3 regions of the Lysinibacillus irui genome follow, and region 1 is predicted to be linked to each of the others. Evidence: riboswitches for the same ligand, from Rfam matches in the RefSeq annotation. Region 1 holds a riboswitch; each other region holds the start of a gene.
The links. Region 1 has a riboswitch for lysine ahead of OU989_RS16090 (aspartate kinase). Riboswitches for the same ligand answer to the same signal wherever they lie in the genome.

Region 1 (3,217 bases):
GATGTATTTGGCTATGCTGTTGAAAAAGGATGGATGTGTGTACAAGTATTTTTTGTCCGACAAGGTAAATTAATAGAACGTGATGTCTCCATTTTCCCGATCTATCAAGATGCTGAAGAAGAATTTTTAACATTTGTTGGGCGTTTCTATGAGAAACCTGAGCATATTAAGCCAAAAGAAGTTTTTATTCCACAAGCCATTGATGCAGCCATTTTAACGGAATTATTAGATATCAAAGTACTCACACCAAAACGAGGACAGAAAAAGGAATTGGTAGATTTAGCGACCAAAAATGCTGAAATAGCTGTGGCAGCTAAATTCCAGCTGATTGAACGACAAGAAGAACGTACAATTGGTGCTTGTGAGGCTCTTGGTGAGGCAATGGGTATAACGACGCCATTACGAATCGAAGCTTTTGATAATAGTCATATGCATGGCACGGATGCCGTCTCTGCTATGGTTGTTTTCATTGATGGAAAGCCTGCAAGAAAGGAATATCGTAAATACAAAACGCGTTCAGCAGCCAAGCATGATGATTATGGCGCTATGCAGGAGGTCATCCGTCGTCGTTATACGAGGGTTTTAAAAGAGGGTTTACCATTACCAGATTTAGTCCTCATTGATGGAGGAAAAGGGCAAATGGAAGTAGCTCGTGAAGTATTAGAAGATGAACTAGGGCTTGTTATACCAATTGCGGGTTTAGCAAAGGATGACAAGCATAATACATCGCAGCTATTGTTTGGTGATCCGCCAGAAGTGATCGCCTTAAAGCGTACAAGTGATGGTTTTTATTTGTTACAACGAATTCAAGATGAAGTCCATCGCTTTGCTATTACGTTCTTGCGTCAACAGCATGAGAAGCATGCTATTCAATCTGTCCTTGATCAAATCGAAGGGATAGGACCTAAACGTAAGCAACAGTTGCTTAAACATTTTGGGTCAGTCAAAAAAATTCGAGAGGCGAGCGAACTAGCTTTACAGGAGGCTGGTATGCCTGCTAAGTTAGCAAGCCAAATTTACTCCTATTTTCAGCAAGAATCGTTGTCAAAGGAATAGACATGTGCTAAGGTTGTAAATAACATTGTTGTTCAATGTTAAACAGCCCTTTGGATGGCTAGTTAGTGGACGCCAGGGCTAATAAATTTAATACTTCACTTTTAAGGTGATGATAGAGGTGCAAGATTCAAGAATAGCACAATGGAGGATGAACAAGTCCAGAGACATTGTGTGAAAGGGGAGCTTGCCGAAGTACAGCATTGTTGTTTCCTTTGTTGTACTGGTTTTGCATTTAAGAAATGTAAGACTGTCGATTCTAAACGTTTCGGAGAGCTATCACACATGCGCAAGTTACGATTATTGTACATGTTATAAGCAGCTTTCACGTTATGTGGAAGTTGCTTTTTTAGTTTTCTAGAGACTGTTTTTACACTTCGAAGTTAAGTGAAATACGCAGACTGGAAAGGGGAACAAAAAAATGGCTAGAATTGTGATGAAGTTTGGAGGAGCTACATTAGCATCAACGGGCCACATCCAAGAAATGGCTCGAAAAGCTATTGCTGAGAAGGATAAAGGGTTTGATGTAGTAGTGGTAGTAGCGGCAATGGGACAAACTGCAAAAGACGTAAAGATGATGGTGAAGCGTTTCACTGACGATGTGTCAAAGCGAGAATTAGCTGCAGTGATGTCCACATGTACTCAATTATCTAGCTCTTTATTTGCTATTGCATTACAAGAAGCAGGCTATAAGGCAGTGTCATTAACTGGATGGCAGGCAGGTATTCATACGGATCGTATGTATCGACATGCACGTATAGACAATTTAGATGTCCATCGTATTGAAGAACATTTTGAACAAGGCCAAATTGTAGTCATTGCTGGAGAACAGGGTGTTGACGACGATTATAATATAACAACTCTTGGAAAGGGTGGAGCGGAAACAACAGCTGTAGCTCTTGCCATAGGTTTAGAGGCAGAGAGAGTTGATATATATAGCAATGTGGATGGTGTTTATACAGCCGATCCACGCTATGTTACAAATGCCCAAAAGCTACAGGAAATTTCTTACGATGAAATGTTGGAACTATCCAATTTAGGTTCACATGTTATACATCCACGGGCAGTAGAGTTAGCGAAGAAGTTTCAATTACCAGTTATCATCCGCTCTAGTTCAGTAGAGTCGGTAGGTACTTTATTGAAGGAGGAAGTGGAAATGGAGAAAAATTTAGTAGTTCGCGGTGTAGCTTTTGAAGCAGATATTATTCGGTTAACAGTTGGGTATGATGCCTATAGCGAAGGTTCATTAGCCGATATGTTTACCACCCTAGCAGAAAATCGGATCAATGTAGATATTATTGTTCAAGCGATTATTGATGGATTAAAGCCGACTGTATCTTTTTCCATTTTAAAAGAGGAATTTGCGGAAGCATTGCGGGTTCTAGAAGATAGCAAAGTATCACTTGGCTTTAGCTTTGCTGACTTCGAAATAGGGTTAGCGAAAGTTTCCATTATTGGTTCAGGTATGGCGTCTAATCCTGGTGTTGCTGCCCGTATGTTTGATCGATTACGCCATGAAAACATTCCCGTAAAAATGGTTAGCACATCTGAAATAAAAGTATCAGTTGTCGTACCACAGGATGATATGATCCGTGCAGCAAATGCATTACATGATGAATTTAATTTAGAGCAAGCACTTTATATATAATAATAGAAGAAACAGCATTTTATGTAATTGTTCGAAATGATAGGAAGAAAAAAGGATTGTCATCCCATATAAGGGAGGCAATCCTTTTCATTACTCTGTAGGGATGGTATTCATAATACGTTCCTTAACATCCCATTTGACTGTAAACATGACATGGTGTTGCTTTTCTCGTTTTTCTTCATAGCATTCTGTAAGATAGCCTTTAGCTAATTGAATTTGTTCAGCTATAAATCCCGCCTCAAGTCTAAAGCTACGTTGTTTGATTTGTAATATTTCTGGGTCATTAGTCAATTCGAAAATGCGACCATCCTTTGATTCTTTTAATAACGCTAATGTACCCCAACAGGCATCTGCGAAAAATGCGATAAGTTCGTCTTGACTTTTACATGGAAACTTACGTGCAAGCTCTTTACCTGCCCAATAAAGGACATCATCTTCATGTTTACCAAGTATAGAAGATAGAATATGATCGCGAATGATCTCATAACCAAATGATGAGATTGTAGGAGATGGAGT
Region 2 (3,217 bases), 1.5 Mb from region 1:
GAATGAAGAACCACCTGCTAATCCTAGAAGGACCATCCAAAGTACTCCAAGGCTTGTCCATTCCATTACAACACCAACAAAGCCTACTAAATAGAACGACGTAAACATCAGTACAAGAGGTCGCTGTGAAGTCATTTTACTAGCAATAATAGGCACAGCTAATGCCATTGGAACTTGAGAGAATTGCATAATAGAAAACATCCAGCCAGCCTTATCAGGAGCTAATCCTTGGGCAATATAGATTTCTGGAATCCAAGCTGCAGTCGTGTAGAATAATAAAGACTGTAAACCCATTGCGCCTGTGACGGCCCACGTAACAGGTGATTTCCATAGTGGTGGACCTGACTTTTTAGATGAGGTAGTTGGTTCAGGTTTATTTGATTTTAATTGAGGTATCCAAATTAAAATCGTAACGACAACAAGTACAAGAGCAATGGCCAAAGCCCCTTGCCAGCCTAATGATGAATTAGCTATTGGATAGCTAATACCTGCGCCAAGGCCAGCAGTTAAATTCATGGACATGGTGAAGAAGGCCATCAGTAAGCCTACATGGTATGGAAATTTCAATTTTAGTAATCCTGGAATGAGTACATTTCCAAAAGATATTGCTACGCCAATTAGCATAGTACCAAATATAAGTAATCCTGTTGTTCCAAGTGAGCGTAGAACTATCCCTAAGGCCAATAGAATAGTGGATAAAAATAAAGTAAGCTCAAGCCCTAGTTTACGTGCTACGATAGGTGCAAAAGGCGATATGATGGCAAAAGCAAGCAATGGAATAGTTGTTAGAAAGCCTGCTAATACATTAGAGATACCAAGATCATCACGGATAAAGGATATGATTGGACCAACAACAGTTAATGGCATTCGTAATGTAGAGGCAATAAAAATAACCCCAAAGACTAAAAGTAATGTTGTTCCTTTCCAGCTAATTTTTTTACTTGGATAACTAGCGGAATGATCATTTGTAGTCAAAATAACTCCCCCCTGTTATTAACCATTCTAATTGAACTACTATAACACTTTATCACACTATTAAAAATAGTAGAAGATTCATAAAATACAGAACATTTTCCGTGTTGTTGAAATGTCTATGGTCTTATGTTAGTATAATAATCATCATAAATTTAATAATTATATGCCTCATGTTTGTATTGAGGTAGAGGTCGCGATATTTATAAGTATGCTAATTGAAATGACAAGCATTGATGAGATTAGCTGAAAGGAAATATTGCCGAAGTGTGAGGGGACTTGAAAACCTCATGCTGGGGCTGTCTCCGAAAGGAACAGAACTGTCACGTTTGTACAACGTGTTGAGCTATCATTTAGGAAAAACTGAGGATTAACTTAGCCATCACATTGTTCATGTGATGGCATTTTTTTGCCTCATAAATAGGAAGGAAGCTATATCGTGAGTGAAATAAAAGTAAATCAGCTCGGTCATAACGAACCAAAGCTGAAAAAAGAATTAAAAAGCCGTCATATTACAATGATTTCTTTAGGCGGTACAATTGGTACGGGGCTATTTTTAGCTAGTGGTGGTGCCATTGCACAAGCAGGGCCAGGAGGCGCATTGCTTGCCTATGCCTTAATTGGTGTTATGGTGTACTTCCTAATGACGAGCTTAGGAGAGATGGCTGCTTATATGCCATCATCAGGTTCATTTAGTACGTATGCAACAAAATTCGTAGATCCAGCACTAGGCTTCGCTTTAGGTTGGAACTATTGGTATAACTGGGCAATTACGATTGCAGCAGAAATTGCAGCAGTGTCTTTAATAATGAAATATTGGTTCCCAGATAGCTCATCAGCACTTTGGACAGTATTATTTATTGCTGTTGTGCTAACGTTTAATTTACTTTCTGTAAAGAGCTATGGTGAAAGTGAATATTGGTTTGCTATGATTAAAGTAGCAACGGTCATTGTTTTTATTATTATTAGTTTATTAATGATTTTTGGTATTTTAGGTGGTCAGGCACCTGTAGGCTTCACAAATTTCTTTATTAGTGATGGGCCATTCCATGGGGGCTTCCTTGCTACCTTTGGTATTTTCCTGGCTGCAGGGTTTTCATTCCAAGGAACAGAGCTTCTAGGTATAACAGCTGGTGAAACTGATGATCCAGGTAAAAATATTCCGAAAGCTGTAAAATCCGTATTCTGGCGTATTCTTTTATTCTATATTTTAGCAATTGGTGCAATAGGAATGCTGATTCCTTTCACAGATGAGCGCCTATTATCAGAAGATATTGCAGTATCACCATTTACATTAGTGTTTGATCGCTTAGGTATCGCCTTTGCTGCGTCGTTAATGAACGCTATTATTTTAACGGCTATGCTATCAGCAGGTAACTCAGGGCTTTATGCATCATCTCGTATGTTATGGCAATTAGCGGTGGATGGTCATGCGCCTAAAATCTTTACAAAGCTTAGTCGCCGTGGTATTCCAATTTACGCGCTACTAGCAACATTAGCTGTAGGCTGTTTAGCATTTTTAGCGTCATTTTTCGGTGACGGTGTGGTGTATATCTGGCTATTAAATGCCTCTGGAATGTCTGGCTTTATTGCATGGCTTGGCATTGCATTTAGTCATTATCGTTTCCGTCGTGCATTCGACGCACAGGGCTTAGATCCAAAGCTATTACCTTATAAAGCAAAATTGTATCCATTCGGACCACTATTCGCCTTTACAGTTTGTATGATTGTGGTCATTGGACAAAATTACACAGCCTTTACAGGAGACAAAATCGATTGGTACGGTATTCTAGTTTCTTATATTGGAATTCCATTTTTCTTACTATTATGGTTAGGCTATAAAATTAAACATAAAACAAAAATGCTTCCACTTAATGAGTGTGATTTAAAAGTGGAGGATTAAATAGAAAAGCTGTTCTGTATACCGTTGTATGACGGTTGATAGGACGGCTTTTTTATATTTGGGCGTTAAATTTATTTCTTAATCTATATCATATATATGGTAATATACTATAGATGTGGAAAGTCATACTAATGGCTTTTTAGTTAGGAAGAGGTGCATGAAAATGCAAAAACATATTTTACTAGTTGAAGATGATGAGGCTATTCGTGAAATGGTAGAAAACTTTTTACTATTGGAAGGCTTCGGTGTTACAACTGCAAAGAATGGAGAAGAGGCATTACAGTATTGTTTAAACCATTCATTTGATTTAGTTATCTTAGATATTATGATTCCTAAACTTAA
Region 3 (3,217 bases), 1.0 Mb from region 1:
AGGTAGAATTCTTCGCCAGTTATGTGAAAGAAAAGGAGTAGAAATCATTGAAGCTACAGCTTGTCCTGATCATATTCATATGTTGGTGAGTATTCCACCAAAAATAAGTGTTTCATCGTTTGTAGGTTATTTGAAAGGGAAGATTAGTTTAATGATATTCGATCGGCATGCGAACCTGAAATACAAATATGGAAATAGGAAGTTTTGGTGTCGCGGATATTATGTAGATACAGTAGGTCGAAACAGAAAAATCATACAGGAATATATAAAAAATCAATTGCAAGAGGATATTCTTGAGGATCAAATGACTATGAAAGAATTCATTGATCCATTTACAGGAGAAGAAATACAAGCAAAAAAGCGAAAATAATAAAACCACTTTAGTGGTAGCGTGAAAACGGAGTGCGGTTGGCGGACCTTTCAGTGTGTCTTTAGACATGGGCCAGTACCCCAGCGTTTCACGCGTAGAGCAAACCACCAGTTAGACTGGTGGTTCTGATTGTGCATAATGAAATCTTTCGACCGATTCTATTTTTGAAAGAGTACTAATGTTATATCGTATAGAGGAGCAAAAAAGAAATAAACACAACTTTTCTCACATAGAAAACATACTCTATAATAAAAATATGTTGTAATTTTCAGAAATATTGACGAAAGCTCAATGATTTAAAATGGATAGAGAACGCATAATAACCTAATATTGTCATTAGTCAGAAAAATGTTAAAATCGTCTTGACGAACATATTAGTTTTATAGTAGTATCTAAATATCAATTAAATAAACAAACCTCACGAATGTTACCAGTGAGGTAGAGGCGCGGTATTTATTAGTTCATTGTTGAGTACAAGCAAGCGAAGACGCAATGAAGAAGGAAATATCGCCGAAGTATAAAAGGAGCTCGTACTTTTATGCTGGGTCTGCAGTGAATAAGTGCAGGACTGTCCTAGTAAATTGATTTCCAGGTTTACTAGGTTGTGCTATCTCGGAAATATGGAAATAATAGTGAGGATTTGGGCAACTGTCATAAAAGGTAAGACCTAAGTTCAATAAACTTAGGTCTTTTTTAGTACAGTTGTCTTATTTTTTTACAGAAAAGGGGAGTTTTTCATGAAAAGAAAATGGTTGTTAGTAATGATCTCTATCATGACAGCAATTGTGCTAGCTGCATGTGGCACTAGCGACAAAAAAGACGGCGGTTCAGGTGATGCTGGCGCGGACAAGGAAGAAGGCGGCGGTGAATTCCGCATTGGAATGGAGGCTGGCTACCCACCATTCAACTGGACACAGCAGGACGATGCTAATGGCGCGGTAAAAATTGCTGATAATGCAGAGTATGCAGGCGGCTATGATGTACAAATGGCGAAAAAAATCGCTGAAGGCTTAGGCAAAGAGCTAGTTATCGTAAAAATGGAATGGGACGGCTTAGTACCAGCGCTACAATCAAACAAAATTGATGCAATCATTGCGGGTATGTCACCAACAGAAGAACGTAAGAAAACAATCGACTTTACTGAAAACTACTACACGTCGGATTTCGTAATGGTGATTAAAAAGGGTAGCAAATATGAAGGGGCAAAATCAATTCAAGATTTCTCTGGTGCAAAAATTACATCCCAATTAAATACATCGAACTACACAGTTATTGATCAAATTAAAGGTGTAGACAAACAAACTGCTATGGAAAGCTTCCCGGCAATGCGTGTCGCTTTAGAGGCTGGCAAAATTGATGGTTATGTAGCAGAACGTCCAGAAGGAATTTCCGCTGCAGCAGCGAACGATAAGTTCACATATGTTGCATTTGAAGAAGGCTTTGATACAGATCTTTCTAACACTTCAATTGCTGTAGGTTTACGCAAAGAAGATGCAAATCGTGAAAAAATTAACGAAATATTAAAAGGTATTACAGAGGACGATCGTCAAGCCATTATGGAAGAAGCGATTAAGAATCAACCAGCAGCACAATAATGACAAGGCACGGACTAGTTGCTGGTCCGTGCATGATCATTTCATCATTATCAAAATGAGAACCTCTCTACATAATGATAATGTCCTAGCGTGACAAATCATAGAATGGTAGAAAGAGCTAGGACACGAAAAAGATAAGCAAGCAACATGACATTGTAAGGAGGAACATCATGAGTCTTGAATGGATAATTTCAATTATTGAAAACAACTGGCAAATGTTTTTACGAGGTGCGTATTATACGTTACTGATTTCGATTATTAGTACAATTATTGGTGCATTCATCGGATTTTTCATCGGAATTATGCATACGATTCCAGTTCGTAAAAAAGGAATAAAATTTTATAGCCTGAAGCTTATTAATTTTATCCTAACATGCTATGTTGAATTTTTCCGTGGTACACCAATGATTGTACAGGCTATGGTTGTCTACTACGGATTAGATATCGCGTTTGGAATTGACATGCATTTTATCACAGCAGGTATTTTAGTCGTTTCTCTTAATACAGGGGCATACATGGCAGAGATTGTGCGTGGTGGGATTGTATCGATTGATAATGGTCAATACGAGGCAGCATCAGCGATTGGGATGAATCACTTCCAAATCATGCTTCACGTAGTCCTGCCGCAAGTAGCACGTAACGTTTTACCAGCAACAGGTAACCAACTAATTATGAATATTAAAGATACAGCCGTATTAAATGTCATCGGCGTAACAGAGTTATTCTTCCAAACAAAATCAATTTCAGGTAACAACTTCCGTTATTTTGAATCGTTCTTTGTCGCATGTGTTCTTTATTTCATTATGACATTTACCGCATCTCGCATCCTTCTATATGTTGAAAAACGTTTGGATGGACCGGATGCCTATCAAAAAGAACAAAAAGAAGCAGTATAGGGGGACGCACAAATGGCAGTCATTAAAATCGAACATTTAAGTAAATCATTTGGACGTAACCAAGTGTTAAAAGATGTGAATTTCCAAGTGGAAAAAGGCGAGGTTGTTTGTTTAATTGGTTCCTCTGGTTCTGGTAAGTCTACACTACTTCGTTGCATAAATTTATTAGAAACACCAAGTGGCGGGCAAATAATTTATCAGGGAGAAGACATCCTAGATGAAAAGCACAATATCCAAGAATATCGTACCCATCTAGGAATGGTATTCCAGCAGTTCAATTTATTTAATAATCATAATGTGTTAAGTAATTGCACAGTCGGCCAAATCAAAGTACTTAAGCGCTCGAAGAAAGAAGC

Region 2: linked by a shared signal. The riboswitch ahead of OU989_RS01165 (amino acid permease) and the one ahead of OU989_RS16090 (aspartate kinase) in region 1 are both predicted to bind lysine.
Region 3: linked by a shared signal. The riboswitch ahead of OU989_RS10755 (transporter substrate-binding domain-containing protein) and the one ahead of OU989_RS16090 (aspartate kinase) in region 1 are both predicted to bind lysine.

What each region holds. Positions count from the first base shown of each region.
Region 1 covers NZ_CP113527.1:3,187,358-3,190,574, reverse strand. The annotation lists gene uvrC (excinuclease ABC subunit UvrC) at 1-1,056, shown strand, start outside; lysine riboswitch at 1,162-1,340, shown strand; gene OU989_RS16090 (aspartate kinase) at 1,475-2,701, shown strand; gene OU989_RS16085 (YslB family protein) at 2,792-3,217, opposite strand, start outside.
Region 2 covers NZ_CP113527.1:226,088-229,304, forward strand. The annotation lists gene OU989_RS01160 (CynX/NimT family MFS transporter) at 1-975, opposite strand, end outside; lysine riboswitch at 1,153-1,329, shown strand; gene OU989_RS01165 (amino acid permease) at 1,412-2,875, shown strand; gene OU989_RS01170 (response regulator transcription factor) at 3,039-3,217, shown strand, end outside.
Region 3 covers NZ_CP113527.1:2,143,549-2,146,765, forward strand. The annotation lists gene tnpA (IS200/IS605 family transposase) at 1-370, shown strand, start outside; lysine riboswitch at 802-988, shown strand; gene OU989_RS10755 (transporter substrate-binding domain-containing protein) at 1,108-1,965, shown strand; gene OU989_RS10760 (amino acid ABC transporter permease) at 2,136-2,861, shown strand; gene OU989_RS10765 (amino acid ABC transporter ATP-binding protein) at 2,874-3,217, shown strand, end outside.